Regions from separate parts of the Pseudarthrobacter woesei genome, predicted to be linked through region 1. Evidence: riboswitches for the same ligand, from Rfam matches in the RefSeq annotation. Region 1 holds a riboswitch; each other region holds the start of a gene.
What was found. A riboswitch is a leader RNA that binds a small molecule or an ion and turns the genes downstream of it on or off. The one in region 1 is predicted to bind thiamine pyrophosphate.
Positions count from the first base shown of each region.

Region 2: linked by a shared signal. The riboswitch ahead of ACZYZE_RS16105 (bifunctional hydroxymethylpyrimidine kinase/phosphomethylpyrimidine kinase) and the one ahead of thiC (phosphomethylpyrimidine synthase ThiC) in region 1 are both predicted to bind thiamine pyrophosphate.
Region 3: linked by a shared signal. The riboswitch ahead of thiO (glycine oxidase ThiO) and the one ahead of thiC (phosphomethylpyrimidine synthase ThiC) in region 1 are both predicted to bind thiamine pyrophosphate.
Region 4: linked by a shared signal. The riboswitch ahead of ACZYZE_RS11050 (ECF transporter S component) and the one ahead of thiC (phosphomethylpyrimidine synthase ThiC) in region 1 are both predicted to bind thiamine pyrophosphate.

Region 1 is NZ_JBVAYU010000003.1:387,556-393,231, forward strand. Features, by position in the region: gene ACZYZE_RS07175 (alpha/beta fold hydrolase) at 1-365, shown strand, start outside; gene thiC (phosphomethylpyrimidine synthase ThiC) at 362-2,197, opposite strand; TPP riboswitch at 2,192-2,299, opposite strand; gene ACZYZE_RS07185 (amidohydrolase family protein) at 2,375-3,478, shown strand; gene ACZYZE_RS07190 (VOC family protein) at 3,561-4,436, shown strand; gene ACZYZE_RS07195 (hypothetical protein) at 5,052-5,489, shown strand.
Region 2 is NZ_JBVAYU010000013.1:49,182-54,857, reverse strand. Features, by position in the region: gene obgE (GTPase ObgE) at 1-757, opposite strand, end outside; gene rpmA (50S ribosomal protein L27) at 875-1,138, opposite strand; gene rplU (50S ribosomal protein L21) at 1,201-1,509, opposite strand; gene ACZYZE_RS16105 (bifunctional hydroxymethylpyrimidine kinase/phosphomethylpyrimidine kinase) at 1,854-3,440, opposite strand; TPP riboswitch at 3,451-3,548, opposite strand; gene ACZYZE_RS16100 (Rne/Rng family ribonuclease) at 3,679-5,676, opposite strand, start outside.
Region 3 is NZ_JBVAYU010000020.1:10,741-16,416, reverse strand. Features, by position in the region: gene ACZYZE_RS18110 (DEAD/DEAH box helicase) at 1-1,056, opposite strand, end outside; gene ACZYZE_RS18105 (RNB domain-containing ribonuclease) at 1,388-2,884, opposite strand; gene ACZYZE_RS18100 (ferritin-like fold-containing protein) at 2,926-3,597, shown strand; gene thiE (thiamine phosphate synthase) at 3,631-4,338, opposite strand; TPP riboswitch at 4,365-4,498, shown strand; gene thiO (glycine oxidase ThiO) at 4,492-5,676, shown strand, end outside.
Region 4 is NZ_JBVAYU010000006.1:203,421-209,096, reverse strand. Features, by position in the region: gene ACZYZE_RS11080 (Na+/H+ antiporter subunit D) at 1-1,134, shown strand, start outside; gene ACZYZE_RS11075 (Na+/H+ antiporter subunit E) at 1,131-1,676, shown strand; gene ACZYZE_RS11070 (MrpF/PhaF family protein) at 1,673-1,951, shown strand; gene mnhG (monovalent cation/H(+) antiporter subunit G) at 1,941-2,363, shown strand; gene ACZYZE_RS11060 (DUF4235 domain-containing protein) at 2,395-2,658, opposite strand; gene ACZYZE_RS11055 (heme-degrading domain-containing protein) at 2,696-3,274, opposite strand; TPP riboswitch at 3,446-3,589, shown strand; gene ACZYZE_RS11050 (ECF transporter S component) at 3,657-4,304, shown strand; gene ACZYZE_RS11045 (ABC transporter ATP-binding protein) at 4,327-5,676, shown strand, end outside.

The sequences.
Region 1 (5,676 bases):
ACCACCTCAGCGATGAGGACTTCCACCGCGAATTCGTCCGCCGGGCCTTTGCCGTCTCGGATCCCGCACAAGTCCCCGGCACCGCAGGCGCCGCGCCGGCGGACCCGCGCGAAACCCGCCGGCTGCGCCTGCAGGCCCCGCCGTGGGAAGCCCCGCTGCAGATTGTCCCCGGCGTGCCCACCCTGGTCCTGACCGGCGGCTGGGAGCCGCTATACGAAGAGATCGCGGGTTACCTGCGCGAGACCGGCGCCCTGCACCGCACCGCTGCGGGAGGGCACCGGCCCCAGGACTCTGCTGACGGCGACCGCGCCATCCGGTCCTTCATTGCCGGGGTCAGCCGCAGCCAGCACTCACAGGCTTCCTAGACAGCTGCGGGTCCGCCCACGGAAGGCTCCGGCAGATAGACCTTGCCGCCGGATGCCAGGAACTCGGTGCTCTTGGCGCGCATTCCGGCCGCGAGTTCGGCCAGTGCGGCCTGCGAGTCCGCGGAGCCGTACTCGTCCCGGATGTCCTGGCTGATCCGCATCGAACAGAACTTCGGCCCGCACATCGAGCAGAAATGCGCGGTCTTGGCCGGTTCCGCCGGCAGGGTCTCATCGTGGAAGGCCTCGGCCGTGACGGGATCCAGGGACAGCGCGAACTGGTCCCGCCAGCGGAATTCAAAGCGCGCCTTGGACAGGGCATCGTCGCGTTCGTGGGCACCAGGGTGGCCCTTGGCGAGATCGGCGGCATGGGCGGCAATCTTGTACGTGATCACGCCGGTCTTGACGTCGTCCTTGTTCGGCAGCCCGAGGTGTTCCTTGGGCGTCACGTAGCAAAGCATTGCGGTGCCGTAGCGGGCAATCTCCGTCGCCCCGATCGCCGAGGTGATGTGGTCATAGCCGGGCGCGATGTCGGTGACCAGCGGCCCCAGTGTGTAGAACGGGGCGCCCTTGCAGAGATCCTGCTGCCGCTCCACGTTTTCCCGGACGAGGTGGAACGGTACATGCCCCGGGCCCTCCACCATGACCTGCACATCGAACTCCCAGGCCCGCTGCGTGAGCTCGGCAAGGGTGTCCAGCTCGGCGAACTGGGCGGCGTCATTCGCGTCCGCCGTCGCGCCGGGCCGTAGCCCGTCACCGAGGGAGAAGGCGACGTCGTAGCGGGCGAAGATTTCGCACAGCTCATTGAAGTGGGTGTAGAGGAAGTTCTCCTCGTGGTGCGCCAGGCACCAGCCGGCCATGATCGCGCCGCCGCGGGACACGATGCCGGTGACCCGGTTGGCCGTCAGGGGCACATAGCGCAGCAGCACTCCGGCGTGGATAGTCATGTAGTCCACCCCCTGCTCGCATTGTTCGATCACGGTGTCCCGGAAGATTTCCCACGTCAGGGCATTGGCCTCGCCGTTGACCTTCTCCAGCGCCTGGTAGATCGGTACCGTGCCGATGGGCACGGGGGCGTTGCGGATGAGCCATTCCCGCGTGGTGTGGATGTCGTCCCCGGTGGAGAGGTCCATGACGGTGTCCGCGCCCCATTGGGTGGCCCACTGGAGTTTGTCGACTTCCTCCGCGATGGAGCTGGTCACGGCCGAGTTGCCGATGTTGGCGTTGATTTTCACCAGGAAGGCCTTGCCGATGATCATCGGCTCCGATTCGGGGTGGTTGACGTTGTTGGGAATGATGGCGCGCCCCGCCGCCACTTCGGAGCGGACCAGCTCCACGTCGCAGTTCTCGCGCAGGGCCACGAACCGCATCTCCTGGGTAATAAAACCGTCCCGGGCGTAGCGCATCTGCGTCACCGTCCGGCCGTCGACGGCGCGGCGCGGCATCGGCCGTCCGCCCCGCCACTCGGCCGACGCCGCTCCCCGGCGGACAGCGGACTTGCCGTCGTCGAGCAGCTCCCGTTCCCGGCCGGCGTAGGGTGCGGTGTCCGCCCTGGCCTCAATCCACGGGGCGCGGAACGGCTCCAGCCCCCGGACCGGATCGCTGCCCGGACCGGCGGTGCGGTACACCCGGAACGGGGCGTTGGCTGCGCCGCCGGGCGAATCCGCGAGCGCGATTTCGGTCACCGGGACACGGAGGCCGTGTTGGTCATCCGTGGTGAACGCCAGCGAGTGGGACTCAAGCGATTGTGCGGGGGCCGCGGACCGGACGTGGACGGGCAGGTCCTGGAGCCCCTGGTTGTGGGCAGGGCTGTGCTGTGTCAATTGCGTATTCACGGAATACTCACTTCCTTCGCCGGCATTACCCGGGCAGGTTCAACGGTCGCAGGCTGCGTCAGCCCGATCTCAGCCCCTGCAGGGGCACCCGTGTGGTCGTACACGAAGCTACCACAGGGGTCCGGAACGTCTCCGCGTGTGACGGCGCCCGTCAATCCTGGGATTAGGCTCTAAGCCATGATCAGCATCATCGAGTTCAGCGGCCCCATCCTCACCGCCGCGGACCAGGAACGCCGCGGACTCTGGTCCGTGGACGGCCTGCTGACCTTCGACCGTCCGGCCGCCGCGCCGGACGTTGTGCTGAATGGCTGGGTCATTCCCGGGCTCGTGGATGCCCACTGCCACATCGGACTGGGCCCCGGCGGTGATGTCCCGGCAGAGCTGGCCGAACAGCAGGCCATCACGGACCGGAACGCCGGAACCCTGCTCGTGCGCGACGCCGGGGCAGTGCACGACACGCGCTGGCTCCAGCAGCGGCCGGAGCTGCCGCGCATCATCCGCTCGGGCCGGCACATTGCCCGCACCGGGCGCTACCTCCGCGGCTTCGCCGTCGAGGTGGAACCGGACGGCCTCGTGGAGGCGGTGCGCAAGCAGGCCCGCGCCGGCGATGGCTGGGTCAAGCTCGTGGGGGACTGGATCGACCGCGGCGCCGGCGACCTCACCCCCTGTTTCCCCGCCGCCGTGCTCCAGGACGCCGTCCGGGCCGCCCACGATGAAGGTGCCCGGGTGACGGCGCACTGCTTCGCCGAGGACACCCTTGATGACATGCTCGACGCCGGGATCGACTGCATCGAGCACGCGACCGGCCTCCTGCCCCGGCATGTGCCCCGCTTCGTCGAGCAGGGCGTGCCGATCGTCCCCACCCTGATCAACATCGCCACCTTCCCGGACATCGCAGACCAGGCCGGCGCGAAATTCCCCCGCTACGCCGCCCATATGCGTTCACTCTGGGAGCGCCGCGCCGAACGGGTCCTTGAGGCCTTCGAGGCCGGCGTCACCATCTATGCCGGAACGGACGCCGGCAGCGTCATCAGGCACGGGCGGATCGTGGACGAGATCCAGGCACTGCACGACGCCGGCCTGCCTGCCAGTGCCGCTCTCGACGCCGGCGCCTGGGGTGCGCGGGCATGGCTTGGTGCGGACGCCATCAGCGAAGGTGCCGGCGCAGACGTCCTGGTCTGCGCCGAAGACCCGCGCAGCAATCTGGCCACGCTGCACGAGCTCAAGCACATCGTGCTGGGCGGAGAACTGGTCCGCCGGGAACAAACCCCGGTTTATTAGGAATAAATTGAAGCTTCAAGTAATTTAGCTCTATGAAAGGTCATCGAAGGACGGTGGCCGCCACAAGCACCGGAGCGATCACATGACTGCAGAAGCCAGCACCCAGGATCTTCTTCCCGCCGAACTCACCATGGGCACCGTGATGCTCAAGGTCGGCGACATGACGGTCATGACGGACTACTACCAGCGCGCCCTCGGCCTGGACATCGTGGCCGAGCAGGATGGCGGACTCTACCTCGGACGCCGGCTGAAGCCGCTGGTCCACCTCGCCCCGGCGCCGGGGCTCAGCGTCCCGTCCCGCGGCGAGGCCGGCCTCTTCCACACGGCCCTGCTGTTCGAGGATCAGCCCTCCCTGGCCGCGACTGTCGCCACCGCCGCCCGGTACGAGCCCCAGTCCTTCACCGGCAGTGCGGACCACCTCGTGAGCGAGGCCTTCTACTTCAATGATCCCGAAGGTAACGGCATCGAGCTCTACTGGGACCGTCCCCGCGAGGCCTGGGCCTGGGACGGCACGAACGTGGTCATGGACAGCCTGGCCCTCCCGCCGCAGCGCTACCTCGACGAGTTCCTCACCGAGGAATCCGTGACCGGGCAGCGCGAGGCCGAGGCCGGCATCGGACATGTCCACCTGCAGGTCGGCGACGTCGAGTCAGCCCAGGACTTCTACGTCGGAACCCTCGGCTTCGAAAAGACGGCGGGCTGGCACGGCCAGGCGCTGTTCGTCTCGGCCGGCGGCTACCACCACCACATGGCCATGAACGTCTGGAACAGCCGCGGCGCCGGACCCCGCCGGGACACCCTGGGCCTCGGCGAGGTGCTGATCGAAGTACCGGCCGGCGACGACGTCGGCGCCCTTGCTGACCGACTCAAGACCGCAGGGGTCCCCTCGCACCACACCGGAGCCGAACTGCGCTTCGAGGACCCGTGGCGCAACCGGATCCGCGTCGCCGTCCGCTGAGTGTCCGCCATTAACGGCGTGGGAACACGGGAAGGTGGCCAGGATCGTCCCGCAAGCGCAGTCCATCTTCGAGCGCATGGCGTGGCATTGTCCTGGCTGCGAGGGGACGGGTTCCGTGAGGGAGTCCGAGGTCAACATCCCCGGAACGGGCCACATTGATCTCATGGCCACTGGACATGTCCAGCGTTCACAGCCCCCGCGGGACATGCCCCAGGTCCGCCGACGTGGCCCAAGGGACATGTCCAGCGCAGGCGGCCAGCACTGGACATAGCGGCAATATGTCCATTGGTGGCGGTCAGGGGAGGGCATGTCCAGTCCGGGCGAGGCCGGTTGGGGGTGGCCGGGCTGGGCTGGGAGGGGGAGGCTTGGTCGGGCCGGGGGAGGACATGTCCACTTTTGATTGACGCGAGCGCCGGGCACATCCATTTGGCGCCGCCAGCAATGGACATAGCGGCAATATGTCCATTGGTCACGGTCAGGGGAGGGCATGTCCCGTCCGGGCATGTCCGGTCCGGGCGTGGCCGGGCCGGAGCGGCTAGGCTGAAGCGACGCCGAAAACAGCGGACCAGCGCCGCCGAACACACATGCCGCCGAGCACACAAAAGGACGAGCTCCATGGGATTCACCGAAATCTTTGTCTCCACCCACGATGAAGCTCTCAGGCGCGCCGCCGCCCTCGACGGCGGCGGTGCCGCTGCGCCGGGAGCCGTCCGGATCCCTGACATCAGCGATTTCGAAGTCGAGCGCCTCGGCGACCTGGCCGGGACCGCAGTCCATGCCGCCGGCGCCGACTACGAGTTGGCTATGGTGGACGTGGCGAGCGAGTCCCTGCTCGGCGTCCCGCCGGCAATGGTCCGGGCACTCGCCGAGCTCCTCAGCTACGAGACCGAGGGCGAGGGTAACGTCCTGGACGACGTCGCCGAAGGCTGGGCCGCCGAGGAGGACATGCCTTTCGGCGCGGAGCAGGCCGTCTCCTACGTCCGGCAACTCGCCGAGTTGGCTGCCGGCGTCGATCCCGCCACGAGATCCGGGCTGTTCGTCTGGACGTCCTGACGGGCTGTACGGCGGCAAAATGGTGAGGCTTCGGGTGTCAAGTCGAAATCCCCGCGCTGATCTGGCACAATGAACAGGTACTTGATCTGCGTGGCCCCTCTCTCCGCGTCCGGATCTTGTCCTTTTAGAACCCCCTAGTACGGCCCGCCCCACGGGTGCAGAACGCCGGGCTCGACCCCGTTTCAGA
Region 2 (5,676 bases), on a different contig from region 1:
GGTCGGACTCGAGCGTGCCGCAGTCCAGCACGTGCACCAGGGCGGCGCAGCGCTCGACATGGCGCAGGAAATAGTGGCCAAGTCCCTTGCCTTCGCTGGCGCCTTCGATCAGGCCCGGCACATCGGCGATCGTGAAGCGTACCTCGCCGGCCTGGACAACGCCGAGGTTGGGGATCAGGGTGGTGAAAGGGTAGTCGGCGATCTTGGGCCGCGCCGCGGACATGGCGGCGATGAGGCTGGACTTGCCGGCGGACGGGAAGCCGACCAGTGCGATATCCGCGATGGACTTCAGTTCCAGGACGACGTCGCTGGACTCGCCTTCGATGCCGAGCAGGGCGAAGCCGGGCGCGCGGCGCTTCTGGGAGGAGAGCGAGGCGTTGCCGAGGCCGCCGATGCCGCCGGCGGCCGCAATGTACTCGGCGCCTTCGCTCACAAGGTCGGCGAGGAGTTCGCCGGACTTGGTCTTGACCACAGTGCCGACGGGGACCGGAAGGATCAGGGTTTCGCCGTGTTTGCCGCCGCGCCAGTCGCCCATGCCGGGGCCGCCGTTGGTGGCGTGCCGGTGGGGTGCGTGGTGGTAGTCCAGCAGGGTGGTGGTCTGGGGATCGACACGCAGGATGACGTCGCCGCCGTTGCCGCCGTTGCCGCCGTCCGGACCGCCGAGGGGCTTGAACTTCTCGCGGTGGACGGAGACACAACCATGGCCGCCGGTACCGCCGGATACGTGCAGTACTACCCGGTCTACAAAGCTCGCCACGTGGATCTCCTCAGTGCTGTTCCTTAGGCCCCCGAAGTGGCCCAAGATGATTGTAATGCGGTTAAAACACCGGTGGAGCGGACCTAATGGCCCGCCCCACCGATTTACAGCTTGTTGTTACTCTGCCGCTGCAGCAGCCACGATGTTCACGACGCGGCGACCACGGCGGGTGCCGAACTCGACTGCGCCGGGGGCCAGCGCGAACAGGGTGTCGTCCCCGCCGCGGCCTACGCCGGCGCCCGGGTGGAAGTGGGTGCCACGCTGGCGGACGATGATCTCGCCTGCGGAAACCACCTGGCCGCCGAAGCGCTTGACGCCGAGGTACTGGGCGTTGGAGTCACGACCGTTGCGAGTGGAACTCGCGCCTTTTTTATGTGCCATTTGAAAATGCCTGCCTTAAAAATTCTGGGGAATCTGCTGAAAACCTGAACAGTAACGGTTAGTTACTTGATACCGGTGATCTTGACCTTGGTCAATTCCTGACGGTGACCCTGGCGCTTCTTGTAGCCGGTCTTGTTCTTGAACTTCTGGATGACGATCTTCGGACCACGAAGGTCTTCGAGGATCTCAGCCGTAACCGTTACCTTGGCCAGGTCCGCGGCAGCGGACGTAACCTTGTCACCGTCGACCAGGAGCAGTGCGGGCAGCTCAAAGGTGCTGCCGGCTCCACCGGGGACGCGGTTCAGGGTAACGAAGTCTCCAACGGAAACCTTCTCTTGCCGGCCGCCTGCGCGGACAATCGCGTACACCACTGGGGAACTCACTTCTCTCGACGTTTATTACTAGATTTGCGTGCGGAACCTGGGTCCAAGATATTTGGTCCGGCTCACGCTGTGCCTCTACGCCGGTGGATTCCCCGGGGGAACCCATGAGCTATCCCGTGGACAATACTGAACGGATTGTCCTCAAGGTCATAACCCAAGTGTTGGCGTAAGCACCGAAGATCTAGACTACGCTAAATTCGCCTTCGGTCGCAAATGAGGCTGGTTCCGGCGGGTAGTTCGTGATAGGCGCCACTTGGTATTGACCGAGTGGTGCCGCTGCGACTTCCGGAACCGTGCCCGACTATCGTACAGGCTGCGTCGGGCCGTCCGCGTCAGGCGTGCAGCCTCGGCGCGTCGAAGAACTCTACTTCATAGCCGGCCGACTGCCGGAAGGCCAGCGCCATGGCCTCCCGTTCACGCCCCGAGGCCAGCCGGGCCGCCGCATCCGTATAGGCGATCGCCTGCCGGGTCGCTGCGGCGAACTCCTCATCCGCGTAGGTACTCAGCCATACGGCATAGGGATGCGCTTCCGGTGCCCCGGCGGCGAGGAACTCTCCGTGCAGGGATTCCCCCACCTCGGCGTAGAGCCAGAAGCACGGCAGGACGGCGGCCACCAGTACCCCGTAACTGCCGGAGACCGAGGCGGCCAGCAGATGGTCCACATAGGACTTGGTGACCGGCCCCGGCCGCAGGTCTGCCGTGCGGGTGCTGAGCCAGTTCCGGTGCAGCCCGGACTCGACTTCGAGGCAGTTCTGCGCGGAGCGCGCCCAGAAGAGCTGTTCGGCTTCGGTGGGCGCCATGGCCGCCGCCCGGGCCAGCACGCGCGAATAGCCGTTGAGGTACTGGGCGTCCTGCGCGAGGTAGTAAGCGAAGTCCTTCTCCGGCAGCGTACCGTCGGCCAGCGCCTTGATGAACTCCAGCCCGTAGATCGCCTCAAGGTCCGCGGCAGCACTGTCTCGCAGCGCGACGGCGAATTCGCCCTCTGCCGGGACGTGTTGCCGCGGGCCGGCATGGTGCTCGGTCAGGTGCTGCACATGGTGGAAATGGTGGACCGGGCCGTTTCCCGTTCCGACGCCGAGGCGCTCCGAATCGCGCAGCGCACCGGCCAGCCACGGCTTGACCTCGCGGAGCGCCGCCTCCCAGTCCCCCACGCGGGCCTGCACAGTGGCGATCGCCGAGGACAGCGAGCAGCCGGTTCCGTGGCTGTTGCGGGTGGGCACTCGCTGCCCAGGCACCACCACAACGTCCTGGCGGAGCAGTCCGCCGGTGTTGACGAGCGCATCGGGGCAGCCGACGTCGGCGTAACCGCCCCCCGCGCCGGCACCACTGTCGAGGTGGCCGCCCTTCACGAGGACCGTGGTGCCGGCCAGTGCGGCGAGCCGCTTACCCTGGGCCAGGGCCCCGTTCCAGTCCGCGGCGACGGGTTCCTTCAGCAGGATCGCCAGCTCCGCAAGGTTGGGCGTAATCAGGTCAGCATAGGGAAGCAGCGCGTGCAGGGCAGCCTCGGCCGACTCCTGCAGCAGCCGGTCGCCGCTCGTAGCCACCATCACCGGGTCAAGGACCACGACGCCGGGCCGTGTCTTGTCGAGCCAGCCACGGACGGCGTCGATCACGTCGGTGTCCCCCAGCATGCCGATCTTGACGGCGTCGATACTGATATCCGTGCTGACCGCCTCCAGCTGGGCGGTCAGGAAGGCCGCCGGCGGGACGTGGACGGCGCTGACGCCCCTGGTGTTCTGGGCGGTTAGGGCCGTGATCGCCGCCATGCCGTAGCCGCCGTGCGCGGCAATGCTCTTGAGATCGGCCTGGATGCCTGCCCCGCCGGAGGGGTCCGAGCCAGCGATGGCAAGCACGCGCGGGATCCTGGGCCCGGCGGTCCGCGGGGCGTGCGGAAGAAGTGAGGCCGCAAAAGTGGACACTGCAACGGAGGATGAAGCCACGAGACATCCCTTCGCCGGTGCTAACCGGACAGGTTCAACGGGTCTGGATCTCAGCCGGCTCGATGCGCGGCACCCCGTGTCAGTGCTACAGCCTAGCCGTATCGCTTAACGAAGTCGCGGGTGCGGTCCGGACCTGGCGTATTGCTACACCGGGTCCGGACCGCACCCGCGGTCCTGCTGAACTGCTGACGTGCTGAGCTACCGGGCTACTGGGCTGTTACAGCTCCGACGCCGGTACGCCGACGCCGAGGATGATCGGCTCGTTCGCGGCCGGCTTCGCTGCTGCCGGTGCGGCGGCCGGGGCCTTGGCCTCGTGCACCGCACCTGCCGCGGCCTGCGTGGCCGCCCCGCGGTGCTCCGTTGCCTCCCGGTGTTCAACAGACGTCGCGTTGGCTGCACCCTGGGCGCGGCTGGCGCTCCGGTTGCGGCGTCCGCGGCGGGCGCGGGACGTGCCGGCCTCGGCCTCAGCCTCGGTCTGGGAACCGGGTCCCTGGGCACGTCCGGGTCCGGTGCCGCCCGCGCGGGCGGGAGCCGCCGTAGCTGTCCGGGCGGCCGGCGTCTTGGCGGCCGGTGTCTTGGCGGCTTCGGTCCGGTCTGCGTCCGTCCGGCCTGTGGCCGGTTTGCTGTCCCCGGGTTCGCCGAGCTGGGCGAACGCTTCGGTCAGCAGGTCCAGGGTCAGGGCCGGTGCCGGGGTGTCGTCAGCGTGCTCAACGAACGGCAAGGCGACCTGCTCGCCGCCGAAGGTCAGTACGGCAGCGGGCCGTCCGGCTGCTTCCTCCGTGGCGGCGAACTGCGCCACGGCCTCGACCGCGGCCCGGCGCGTCTCGGCGTCGGCCTGGCGGGTTCCGGCGTCGGCCTCCCCGTCGTGCAGGTGGGCGGCGTGCGCCGCAGCAGCAATATTCGCCAGCGCGGCGCGGGTCGTCTCGGCCTTGGCGTGGCGCTCGGCCTCGGTGGGCTCGGCGTGGACTGCTGCCGGGGCGGACTGGTCGTCCGCGCCCTGGCCGCCCCGGCCGCGGCGGCGGCCCTTGCGCTCGGTCCGTGCCGCGGGCTGGCTCTCGGCCCGCGGGACGTAGTGTTCGGCGGCGACGGTGTTGGCCCGGCGGTGTTCCACCGGCTCGTCGTGGGTGACGATCCCGCGGCCGGCGCAGGTTTCGCACTGTTCGCCGAAGACTTCCAGCAGCCCGGTGCCCATCCGCTTGCGCGTCATCTGCACGAGGCCCAGCGAGGTCACCTCCGCCACCTGGTGTTTGGTCCGGTCCCGGCCCAGGCACTCCACCATGCGGCGCAGCACAAGGTCACGGTTGGATTCGAGCACCATGTCGATGAAGTCGATCACGATGATGCCGCCGATGTCGCGGAGCCGGAGCTGCCGGACGACTTCCTCGGCCGCTTCCAGGTTGTTCTTGGTGACGGTTTCCTCGAGGTTGCCGCCGCTGCCGGTGAACTTGCCGGTGTTGACGTCCACCACGGTCATGGCTTCGGTGCGGTCGATCACGAGGGAACCGCCGGAGGGCAGGAAGACCTTGCGGTCCAGTGCCTTGTGGATCTGCTCATCGATGCGCCAGGCCGCGAAGATGTCCGTGTCCTTGGTCCATTTTTCCAGCCGGCCCACGAGGTCCGGCGCCACATAGGTGACGTAGGCCTCGATGGTGTCCCAGGCCTCCTCGCCAGAGACGATCAGCTTGGAGAAGTCCTCGTTGAAGACGTCGCGGACCACCTTGATGGTCAGGTCAGGTTCGCCGTAGAGCAGTTCCGGGGCAAGGAGCTTGCTCGACGTCGACTGGCCCTCGATGCCTTCCCACTGCGCGCGGAGGCGGTTAATGTCGTGGGTGAGCTCTTCCTCGGATGCACCCTCGGCCGCGGTGCGGACAATGACGCCGGCGTCTTCCGGCAGCCGGTCCTTGAGGATCCGCTTGAGGCGGTTGCGTTCGACGTCGGGCAGCTTGCGGGAGATGCCGGTCATGGAACCGCCGGGCACGTACACGAGGTAGCGGCCGGGCAGCGAGATCTGGCTGGTGAGCCGGGCGCCCTTGTGGCCGACCGGGTCCTTGGTGACCTGGACGAGGACGGAGTCGCCGGACTTCAGCGCATTCTCGATCCGGCGCTGTTTGCCCTCGAGGTTAACGGACTCCCAGTTCACCTCACCGGCGTAGAGCACGGCGTTGCGGCCGCGTCCGATGTCAACGAAGGCGGCTTCCATGGAGGGCAACACGTT
Region 3 (5,676 bases), on a different contig from region 1:
GATGCCGCGGGCGGCGACGTCGGTGGCTACGAGGACGTCCACCTTGTTGTTGCGGAACGCGCGCAGCGCCTGCTCGCGGGCGCCCTGGCCCAGGTCGCCGTGGATGGCGGCGGCGGCGAAGCCGCGGTCCACGAGTTCCTCGGCAACCTTTGCGGCGGTGCGCTTGGTCTTGGTGAAGATGATGGTGCGGCCGCGGCCGCGGGCCTGCAGGATGCGGGCGACAACCTCGATCTTGTCCATGCTGTGCGCACGGTAGATGAGCTGGCGGATGTCGCGCTTGGTCAGGCCCTCATCGTCCGGGTCGGCGGCGCGGATGTGAGTCGGCTTCGTCATGTACCGGCGGGCCATCGCGATGACCGGGCCGGGCATGGTGGCCGAGAACAGCAGGGTCTGTCGGACAGCCGGGGTCCCGGCGATTAGGGTCTCGACGTCCGGGAGGAAGCCAAGGTCCAGCATTTCGTCGGCCTCGTCAAGGATGACCATCTTGACGTTCTGGAGCACGAGGTGCTTCTGCTTGTAGAGGTCGATGAGGCGGCCGGGGGTACCGACGACGATCTCGACGCCCTTCTGCAGGGCCTCGACCTGGGGCTCATAGGCGCGGCCGCCGTAGATCGTGGTGATGCGGGCGTTGCGCTTGCGGGCGGCGTTCTGCAGGTCGCTGGCGACCTGCACGGCGAGCTCGCGGGTCGGCACAATCACGAGGGCCTGCGGGGCGCCCGGGGCGGGCAGCTGGTCGAAGCCGGCGTCGTCCGGTCCGACGACGCGCTGCAGCGCCGGAATGCCGAACCCGAGGGTCTTGCCGGTGCCCGTCTTGGCCTGGCCGATGATGTCGTGGCCGGAGAGGGCCACGGGCAGCGTCATGGACTGGATCGGGAAGGGGTGGGTGATGCCGGCGTCGGCAAGGGACTCCACGATATCGGCGCGGACGTTGTAGTCGGCGAAGGTCTTCTCGGCAATCTCGTGCGGCTTTTCGTCCGAGATGATGGTCTCTTCCGGCTCAAGCGATTCCGTTCCGGATTCGTCGGTCAGAAGCTGGTGCGTGTGCAATTCACTCACAGGGGAGTTTCCTTATTCATTTTGGGCTGCGCTGCTTGCTCAACGGGGCCGGCCGGGAGGCCGTTCCGGAGCACGCTCAGGCGCGCAGGCAATTCCAGTGGAAGCCGATCGCGGGCTATCTAAATACTGGCACTGGGGACCAGCGGGTGTATCTCAAGATCGCGTAGGGGCGGGCTTGTTGAATTCGAGAATCATGGAAATCAACGACCGGGCATCCATATCTACCCTTCCAGTCTAGCTGTACGCGGCCCGGAACCTTGACTGGCTGTGCCAGTTCGGCCCCGTCGCGGCCCGTCGCGGCGCAATTGCGCCGCGGAATGGCCGCCGAGCGTCAGCCCGCGAGCTCCAGCCGGACTTCCCGGGTGATGATATCGGAGGACACGATCCGGACCCGGACCTGGGTGCCGGATTCCAGCTCGCCGGGGCAACGCGCGGTGACCGCAGGCTCCGCGATCTGGACGATTCCGGAGGGGCCGCCGCCGTTTCCGTTTGCTTTTCCGGAGGCCCCGTTGCCGTTACCGTTCCTTCCGTTCTTGGCGGGCTTGGACCCGGAGATGACCACCGCATCGAATTCCTGGCCGATGTGGTTGATCAGCAGCGCCGCCTCGACGGTGTCGAGTGAGAGGCGTTCCAGCCTCGCGGCCAGCTGGTCCGACGCGGCCATGATCGAGGGAAGTGAAGGGAGGGCCTCGCGGGCCCAGGCCGGGACGTCCGTGCCGTTGCTGAGCGCCTCGCAGATGACCAGCACAAAGCGGTCGATCAGCCGGCGCAGCGGCGCGGTGGAGTGGGCATAGGCGGCGCCGATGGCGGCCTGGACGGCGGCGTCCGGCACTGTTCCGTCAAAGGGGGTATAGCCGGCGCCGCGGAACAGCATGCCGGCGGAGTGTACGATCGCCAGCTGCTGGGGGTCCGTGGGGTCAAGGGTGCGCAGGTACTCGCCGTAGCTCATCTGCCCGTCCCAGGGTTTGCCGAGGGCCCGGGTCTGGCGGTGGAAGTGCGCCAGGGAGTTCTCATCCGGGGCGGGCATGGTGCGCAGGATCCCGACCTTGCCTTCGAGCATGATCCCCGCGGCGGCCATCCCGGTCATGAGTGAAATCTGGGCGTTCCAGTCCTCCACCGGCAGCGGCGGGACCGCCACGATCCGGTAGCCGCCGTCGGGCAGCTGTTCGATTTCCTGTTCCGGCATGTTCAGGCTGGCGCCGCCGCGGAGCCGTTCCAGCTCCACCCGCTTTATCCCCACTTCCTTGAGTAGCTGCAGCACGGGAGCCGCGGTGCCGGCGTCGAGCTCGGCCTGGACACCCTTGTAGCTGAGCTTTGCCCGGCTGCGGACCTGCGCCCGGCGCACCAGCACGGCAGCGACCTCGGCGGCGGCATCGAGCTCGAATTCCCATACGAAGGCGGCACACAGCTGACCGGCGAGCAGGCTACCGGCTGCTTCGCTGATGACTTCCGGATGCAGCGGGATCCGGCCGTCCGGGGTGTAGAAGGTCTGGCCGCGGCGGCGGGTTTCGGCGTCGAGCGCCCCGCCGGGCGCCACAAAGGAGGGGACATCGGCGATGGCATAGAACACCTTGTAACCGTCGCCGGAGCGGTCGATGAAGAGGGCCTGGTCCAGATCGGTGGAGGACTCCGGATCGATGGTCACGAACTCGATATGCGTGAAATCCAACTCCGGCAGCTCGTGCCCGGCCACGGCCTCCTTGGCTTCCCGGAGCGCGTCCTTGGGGAAAGGTCCCGGCAGTTCCAGCGTGGTGCGCAGCGTGGTCAAGGCCGCGGCAAGCTGGTTCTCCTGCTGGTGGATGCCGGGGGTCAGGCGATGATGGGACACGAAAATCAGATTAGCCCGAATCCCGCGATTAGTCTTGGATCATGAGCACATCCCCGTCCGATCCTGCCCGCTACAACAGCTTCCTGATGGATCTGCTCGGTGTGATGGCCTACGGCGAGCTTTCGGCCTTCGAGCGGCTGTCCTCCGATGCCCGGTATTCGCCCACCCTGCACGACCGTGCGGTGCTTGCCCGGATCGCCGTGATCGAGTTCCAGCACTACGAACTGGTCAGCGCACGGCTGGAGGAGATGGGTTTTGATGCGGAGGCCGCCATGCTGGCCTTCCAGCCGTCCGTGGACCACTTCCACCAGCGCACCCGCCCGGCAGACTGGTTCGAATCCCTGATGAAGGCCTACGTGATCGACACGGTCTCCGCCGATTTCTACCGTGCCGTGTCGCGCCACGTCGACGACTCGACCCGGGAGCTCGTGGAGCGGATCCAGTCCGACGAAGCGGCCACCGCGGTGCTGCGCGAGCGTCTCAGGGAGGCCCTTGGACATGACCCGCGGCTGGCGTCGCGGCTGGCCCTGTGGGCGCGGCGGCTGCTGGGGGAGGCCCTGACCCAGGCGCAGCGGGTGGGCTCCGAGCACGCGTTCCTCGGCGGCCTGACTGGCGTCGACGAGGAACGGTCAAAGGAGCTGGTCCGCGGGCTGACGGCCGAACTGGCCGCCGGGCACTCGAGCCGGATGAAGCAGCTGGGGTTGACCGGCTGATCCCGATCAGGGCTCTGCCCCGGCAGACCCGGCTCAGGCCTCCGCGGCGTCGAGTGCGGCCAGCAGGGCGCGGGCGGCGTCCGCGGGATCATCGGCCTCGGTGATCGCCCGGACCACGACGATCCGGCGGGCGCCGGCCGCCACCACCTGCTCCACATTGCCCAGGTCGATGCCGCCGATCGCGAACCACGGGACCATGCCGTTGACGGTGCCGTCGGCCCCGTCGCGGACCGTGGACTCGGCCCGGCGGACAGCCTCCGCGGCATACCGCACCAGATCCAGCCCGACGGCGGCGCGCCCCGGCTTGGTGGGCGTGGCCCACACGGGCCCCACGCAGAAATAGTCCAGCCCGCTGCGGCCGGGGGAGGCGGCAATCGCGGCGTCCACTTGTTCGGGGCTGTGGGTGGAGAGTCCGATCGCGGTGCCCGTGCCGAGGATGGTCCGGGCAGCCTCAAGCGGGAGGTCCTTCTGCCCGATGTGGAATACCGGCGCCCCCGAAAGCGACGCAATGTCCGCCCTGTCATTGACCGCCCAGAGGCGGCCGTGACGCTGGGCGGCGTCGTGCAGCACCTCAAGCAGCCCGAGTTCCTCGGCCGCCTCGATGGACTTGTCGCGAAGCTGGATGATGTCGACGCCGCCGGCAAAGGCGGCATCAACGAAGGCTGCAAAGTCTCCGCGGTCCTTGCGGGCGTCGGTGCACAGGTAGAGGCGGGCGGTGGTGTGGACGGCATCCTTGCTCATGCCCCAAGACTAGTTCCTCTAAACTGGGGCCATACCGCGGGAGCCCGCTGCAACCGACCGCCACCGGTGTTCGGCGCCGGAGGGGCTGAGAGGGCGTCAGAGCCGACCGCTTGACCTGATCCGGCTAGTACCGGCGTAGGGAAGGAATCCTCGATGGTCCCACCATCCGCCCCGGCTGCTCCCGGGCTTCACGGCGCTGTTCATGACTCCACGGCCGGGAAATATTACGACGTGGCCGTGATCGGCGGCGGCGTGGTGGGCCACGGCATCGCCTGGGCCGCGAGGCAATCGGGCCGATCCGTCGCCCTGATCGACGACGCCCCCGGCAGCGGCGCCAGCTGGGCCGCCGCGGGCATGCTCGCCCCCGTGAGCGAACTCCACTATCGGGAGGAGGACCTCCTGGAACTTATGCTCGAATCCTCCCGCCTGTGGCCTGGCTTCGCCGCCGGACTCGACGGCAGCCCCGGGGGCCCCCGTCTCCCCGGGGAGACCGGTCCCCCCGGCGAGCCGGGAACGGGCACCGGCTACCTCACGACGTCGACCCTCGTCATCGGGGCCGACGCCGCCGACCGCCGGGCGCTCGCGGACCTGCGGGCGGTGCAGCAGTCGTGCGGCCTGACCGTGGAGCCGCTGACCGTCCGCGGGGCGCGCGGACGCGAACCCCTGCTCAGCCCGGGGATCTCCTGCGCCTTCGACATCCCCGCCGACCATCAGGTGGACCCGCGCCGGCTTCTTGCCCGGATCGCGGCGCTGCTGGCGGCGGGCACCCGGTACTCCGCTGTTCCCCGCCGCGCTGCCGGACTGCTCTGGGAGGGCGACCGCGTCAGCGGAGTCGGCCTGGCCGGCGGCGGGACGGTCCGGGCAGGGGAAACGGTGGTGGCCAACGGGCTGGGCGCCGCCGGGCTGGCCGGACTGCCGTCCGGGCTAAACCTGCCGCTCCGGCCGGTCCACGGCGACATCCTCCGGCTCCGGGTGCCCGCCCACCTGCGGCCGCTGCTGGGATCCACCGTGCGCGGCCTTGTCCGCGGGGTGCCGGTCTACATTGTCCCGCGGGAGGACGGGACGGTGGTGATCGGGGCGACCCAGCGTGAGGACGCTCTCTCCGACGGAGGCCGCGCAGGCGGCGCCGTCTCCGCCGGGGGCGTCTACCAGCTGCTGCGGGACGCGCAGCAGCTGGTCCCCGCCGTCGCCGAACTGGAGCTGCTCGAGGCGACCTCGCGGGCACGGCCCGGAACACCGGACAACGCCCCGCTGCTGGGCCGGGTGCGCGACCGGGCCCCTGGCCGCGACGGGGACGTCGGAGGCCTGATCATCGCCACCGGATTCTTCCGGCACGGC
Region 4 (5,676 bases), on a different contig from region 1:
CGGATCCGGGCGGGCGTGACCTATGTGGTGGTCTCGGTGGTCTCCTCGGTCCTTTTCCTGATCGCGATCGCGATGATTTACGGCGCCACCGGAACCATCAACATGGCCGACCTCGCCATCAAGCTCGCCGACCTGGACCAGGGCACCCGGACACTGCTGCACGTGATGCTGCTGGTGGCCTTCGGGATCAAGGCCGCAGTGTTCCCGCTGTCCTTCTGGCTCCCCGACTCGTATCCGACGGCTCCGGCACCCGTCACCGCGGTGTTCGCCGGGCTGCTGACGAAAGTGGGCGTCTACGCCATGGTCCGCACCGAAACGCTGCTCTTCCCGGGCGACACCCTCAACTCTCCGCTTATGGTGGCCGCGCTATTGACCATGCTGGTCGGAATTCTGGGCGCACTGGCCCAGAGCGACATCAAGCGGCTGCTGTCCTTTACGCTGGTCAGCCACATCGGCTACATGGTGTTCGGCCTGGCCATGTCCTCGGTGGCCGGCCTCGGTGCCGCCGTCTTCTATGTGGCCCACCACATCACTATCCAGACCAGCCTGTTCCTGGTGACCGGACTGATTGAACGCCGCGGCGGAAGTTCCTCGGTGGACCGCCTGGCCGGGCTGGCCAAGCTCAGCCCGGTGCTGGCGGTGCTGTTCTTCATCCCCGCCATGAACCTGGCCGGGATCCCGCCGTTCTCCGGCTTCCTGGGCAAGCTCGGGCTGCTGCAGGCCGGCGTGGAACTCGGCACGCCGCTCGCGTTCGCCCTGGTGATCGGCGGAGTGCTGACCAGCCTGCTGACCCTGCTGGCGGTTGCCAGGGTCTGGAACCGTGCGTTCTGGCGCAAACCCGAGGACGCGGAACACCCGGACCCCGTACTGCTGTCCGCTCCCGGGGACGCAGCCACGGGGGACCGGGCCGGGAAGACCAACGTCACCCTGTTGCCGCGGACCATGGTGGGCTCCACCCTGGGACTGGTGGTCTTCGGCGTCGCACTGACGGTGTTCGCCGGGCCGCTGTTCCGGGTTGCGGACCAGTCCGCCGGGGAGATGCTGGACCGGACCGCCTACATCCAGGCCGTGCTGGGCGAGGACGCACCCGTCCCCGCGCTGTCACAGCCGCAGCATCCGGGGGATGGCAAATGAGCCGGAAGCGGATCTCGCTGCGCCAGGAACTGCCCCTGCTGGTCTGGCTGGTGGTTGTCTGGTGCTCCCTCTGGCAGGACTTCAGCCCGGGCAATCTGCTCTTCGGTGCCCTCATCGCCATCGTCGTGGCCAGGCTGTTCTACCTGCCCCCGGTGGAACTCGGCGGCCGCTTCAACCTGTTGCGGGCCATCCCGTTTGCCCTGATCTTCCTCGTCAGGGTCGTGGCAGCGAGCTTCCAAGTCCTGTACCTGGCCGTCGCCAAGGGTCCCAGGGTGATCAGCGCCGTCGTCGCCGTCCCGCTGCGGAGCCACTCCGACCTGTTGGTGACCGCCACCGGACACGTGATCTCACTGATCCCCGGCTCGCTCGTGGTGGACGTGGACCGGTCCACGTCGACGCTCTACATCCACGGCATCAACGTCCGTGATGCCGCGGATGCCGCCAAGCTCCGCAAGGACGTCCGCGACACCGAGGCCGGGCTGATCCGGATCATGGGCACGAAAGACGAACTATCCGCACTGAAGCAGGAGGCGGGCCCATGATGCAGCTTGTCCTGACCGTCACTTCGGTGGTGTTGTCCCTGGCCGCCGCGGGCGCCATCATCCGGATCTCGCGGGGCCCTTCGCTGCTGGACCGGGTACTGGCGGCCGACGTGCTGCTCGCCATCCTGGGCGCGGCGCTGTGCATCGACATGGCCGTGAACCGGCACCTGAACAACCTGATGCTGGTGGTGGCCGTGTCCATCATCGGGTTCATCGGATCCGTGACCGTGGCCAGATTCGTGGCCGACCGGCGGGAGCATACCCGTGAATCCTGAATCGTTCCCCGGCGACACCGTGATCGACGCCGTCTCGGCCGTCTTTATGGTGGTCGGAGCGCTGATGTCCCTGGCCGCGGCCGTGGGCCTGCTGCGCTTTCCGGACCTCATGAGCCGGATGCATGCCGCCACCAAGCCGCAGGTGCTCGGACTGTTCCTGCTGCTTTCCTCCGTGGGGCTGCAGATGCGCAGCTGGTGGGTGTGGCCGGTGCTCGTGGTGGCCTGGATCTTCCAGCTGCTGACCGTGCCGGTATCCGCGCACATGGTGGGCCGGGCCGGCTACCGCACCAAACACCTGCACCGCGAACTGCTGAGCAGCGATGAGCTGGAAGCCGTGGTGCAGCACGCGGCGAATACGCGCGGCCTCACGGACGACGGCGACGGCGGCGCCGCGCCTACCGACGAGCGGTGATGGCTAGACGATGCGCCCTAAACCAGGCGCCTTAAACCAGGTCTTGGGACTTGGCGAAGCGGGTGACAGCGCGCTGGGTGCCGCGGTTCGCGAGGACCTGGATGATGGCGCTGACCGAGGCGGAGATCAGCGCGAAGGTCAGGGCCGAGCGCAGGGTGGTGGGAACGTCGTCGTCGTGGCCCTTGGGCGGCTTGTTGCCGGTGGACTTCTCCCAGACGGTGTCGACGAGCTTGGTGCCGACGAAGCCGGCCAGCAGGCTGATGCCGGTGCCGAGCAGTTTGATGAAAATGTTCATTCTTCGCAACTCCTTGCGGGAGGAAACAGGGCTTCCCCTAGCCTAGCGTTCCCGGCCCGGTGCCGGGACCCCAGGCTGGCGGTCCCGTCTGGCCGAGGATTTCCGACAGTGCTTCCACCACCAGCTCATGATCGGCTTTCTGCGGCAAGCCCGAAACCGTGACAGTGGCTATGGCCCCGGTTCCCCGCACATAGATGGGAAAGGCGCCGCCGTGCGCCGCGAACACCTGCTGGTCGAACCAGGCGTTGTCCTCGATCCTCCCGCCGGCAGCCCGCGCCCGAAGACCCACGAGCAGGGACGGGACTTCGTAGCGGACGGCCGTGCGCTGCTTGGCCCTGATCCAGCGTTCGTTGTCCGGGGTGGCACCCTCCAGCGCCGCGTGGAAGAGCACCTGCTCACCTTTGGTGATGTCGATGGCGATGGGGTGCGAGCGTTGCCTGCCGAGTTCGACCAGGAGGAGCCCGAGGTCCAGGGCATCGTCTTTGCTGAACGACTGGAATTGCAGCTCGTCGATTTCGGCCAGGATGCGGCCGATGAGTGCCGCGAGGGATCCGTGCGGCTGGGGTTCCGCGGAGTCCGGGTCGTAGCCGGGGGAAGACTCTGGTGGGTTGGTCATGTGATCCAGCCTCCGATACTTGGCCGTCTTTGGCCAGCCCTGCCGGCTCTGCGAACCGGGGTGTCCGGCCGGGTGGAACCTGCGGCAGCGCGGGCCGCAGGATTGTGACGGCGGGCCACGGAATTCGCGGCGCAGCGGGTGTAAACTAGGCAACGCCCACAAGGGCGATCTTTAATACGACAGGGGAGCGCCGCCGTCGGGCATCACTGGAGAAATCCAGCGGAACCGCAGGTGGGCGCTGAGAGTGCGGACAGCCGCAGACCCTCGAACCTGATCCGGTTAGTACCGGCGCAAGGGAGTCGAGTTCTCAGAGTGCCCGGAGGGGCGGCGGAAGCCGTGACCCGCCGGGACACTCTCCCCTCCTGTTCCTCAGGAGGACGACATGACTGATACATCCGCAAAGCATGGTTCTGCACGGAAGGTACCCACCCGGCCCGGTCACAACTGGCGTGTGGTGGATATTGTGGTGGCCGCGTTGATCGCGGTGGCCGGGGGCGTAATTTTCTGGGCCTGGTCCCAGGGCGCCAACCTCATCTCCGCCCCCGTCAACGCGTTCTACCCGCCGCTGACCGGGCTCTACGCTGGTGGCTGGATGATCCCGGCGGTGCTGGGCATGCTCATCATCCGCAAGCCGGGCGCCGCCCTGTTCTGCGAAGCCGTGGCCGCCACCGGCGAGCTCATTATGGGCTCGCAGTACGGCACCACGGTGCTCATCTCCGGCCTTCTGCAGGGCCTCGGCGCGGAACTGGTGTTCGCCGCGTTCGTTTACAAGAAGTTCAACCTGCCGGTGGCCCTGCTGGCCGGTGCCGGCGCGGGCCTGTTCTGCGGACTGAACGATTCGTTTATGCCCTGGGGCTGGAATATTGCGTACGCCGGCGGCGACAAGCTCGCCTACATCATTTTCACCGCCATCTCCGGCGCCCTGATCGCCGGCGGACTGTCCTGGCTCGCCACCCGCGGGCTGGCCAGGACCGGGGTGCTGAGCTCCTTCGCGTCCCGCAAGGCCGCATCGGAACCCGTCTTCTCCTGATAGCCATAGCCGCACACGACTGATGACATCTGAGACGGCCGGCCGCCCGGCCGCGATCACCGCGCGCGGCTGGGGCTGGCGGCACGCAGGGAGGGCCAAACCTGCCGTCAGCGGCCTGGACCTGGACATCCGGCCGGGCGAACGCGTGCTGCTGCTGGGGCCCTCCGGCGCCGGCAAATCCACGCTGCTCCATGCCCTGGCGGGGGTGCTGGGCGATGGTTCCGCCGGTGACGCCCCGGCGGACACCGGGGACTCGGACGAGACCGGCAGCCTCCTGATCGACGGTGCCCCGCCGCGGGCACAGCGCGGCCGGGCCGGGCTGATGCAGCAGGATCCCGAGACCCAGGTGGTGCTCTCGCGCCTCGGCGACGACGTCGCGTTCGGTGCGGAGAACCTGTCCGTGCCCCCGGCGGAGATCTGGTCCCGGGTAGCGGAAGCACTCGACGACGTCGGGCTGGGCCGGCTGCCGCTCGACCATCCGACGTCGTCTCTCTCCGGCGGCCAGAAGCAGCGACTGGCGCTCGCCGGCATCCTGGCGATGCGCCCCGGGCTGATCCTGCTGGACGAACCCACCGCGAACCTGGACCCCGCCGGCGTCCTGGAAGTCCGCGACGCCGTGGGTCGCTGCCTGGACAAGACCGGCGCAACCCTGGTGGTGGTGGAGCACCGGGTCTCGGTCTGGAAGGGCCTCGTGGACCGGATTGTGGTGCTGCAGCCAGGATCGGCCACCGACGCCGCCGTGCTGATCGACGGTCCGCCGGACCGGGTCCTGGCACAGGCACGGGACATGCTCACAGCTGCGGGCGTCTGGGTGCCGGACTATGTGCCGCAGACCCGGGCACGCACCACGGAAGGTTCCGGCAGCGGCACCTCCGGGGCCGGATCCGCGGGGAATTTGCTGCTCGCCGCCGGGGACCTCGCTGTCTCCCGCGAACGTCCCCGCCGGGCCGGTCTCCGCGGCGGGTTCCGCACCGTCGCGCCGGAACCCGTGCAATCCGGCATCACCGCCCGGATCCGCGCCGGAGAAGCGCTGACCATCACGGGCCCCAACGGCTCGGGGAAGTCCACGTTCGCCCTGACCCTGGCGGGCCTGCTCGCGCCGGTGTCCGGCAAGGTGTCCGCCACACCGGAACTGAGCGCAGGCGCCGGGATCGATCCGTACACGTGGAAGGCGCAACAGCTGATCGCCAGGATCGGCACCGTATTCCAGGAGCCTGAGCACCAGTTCGTCACCGGCCGTGTGCTTGACGAGCTGATGTTCGGGCCCCGGCACCTGGGCCACGGCGAAGATCGGGTGGACGAACTGCTGGAACGACTGCGGCTGACCAAGCTCGTGGACGCCAACCCCTACACCCTCTCCGGCGGCGAAAAA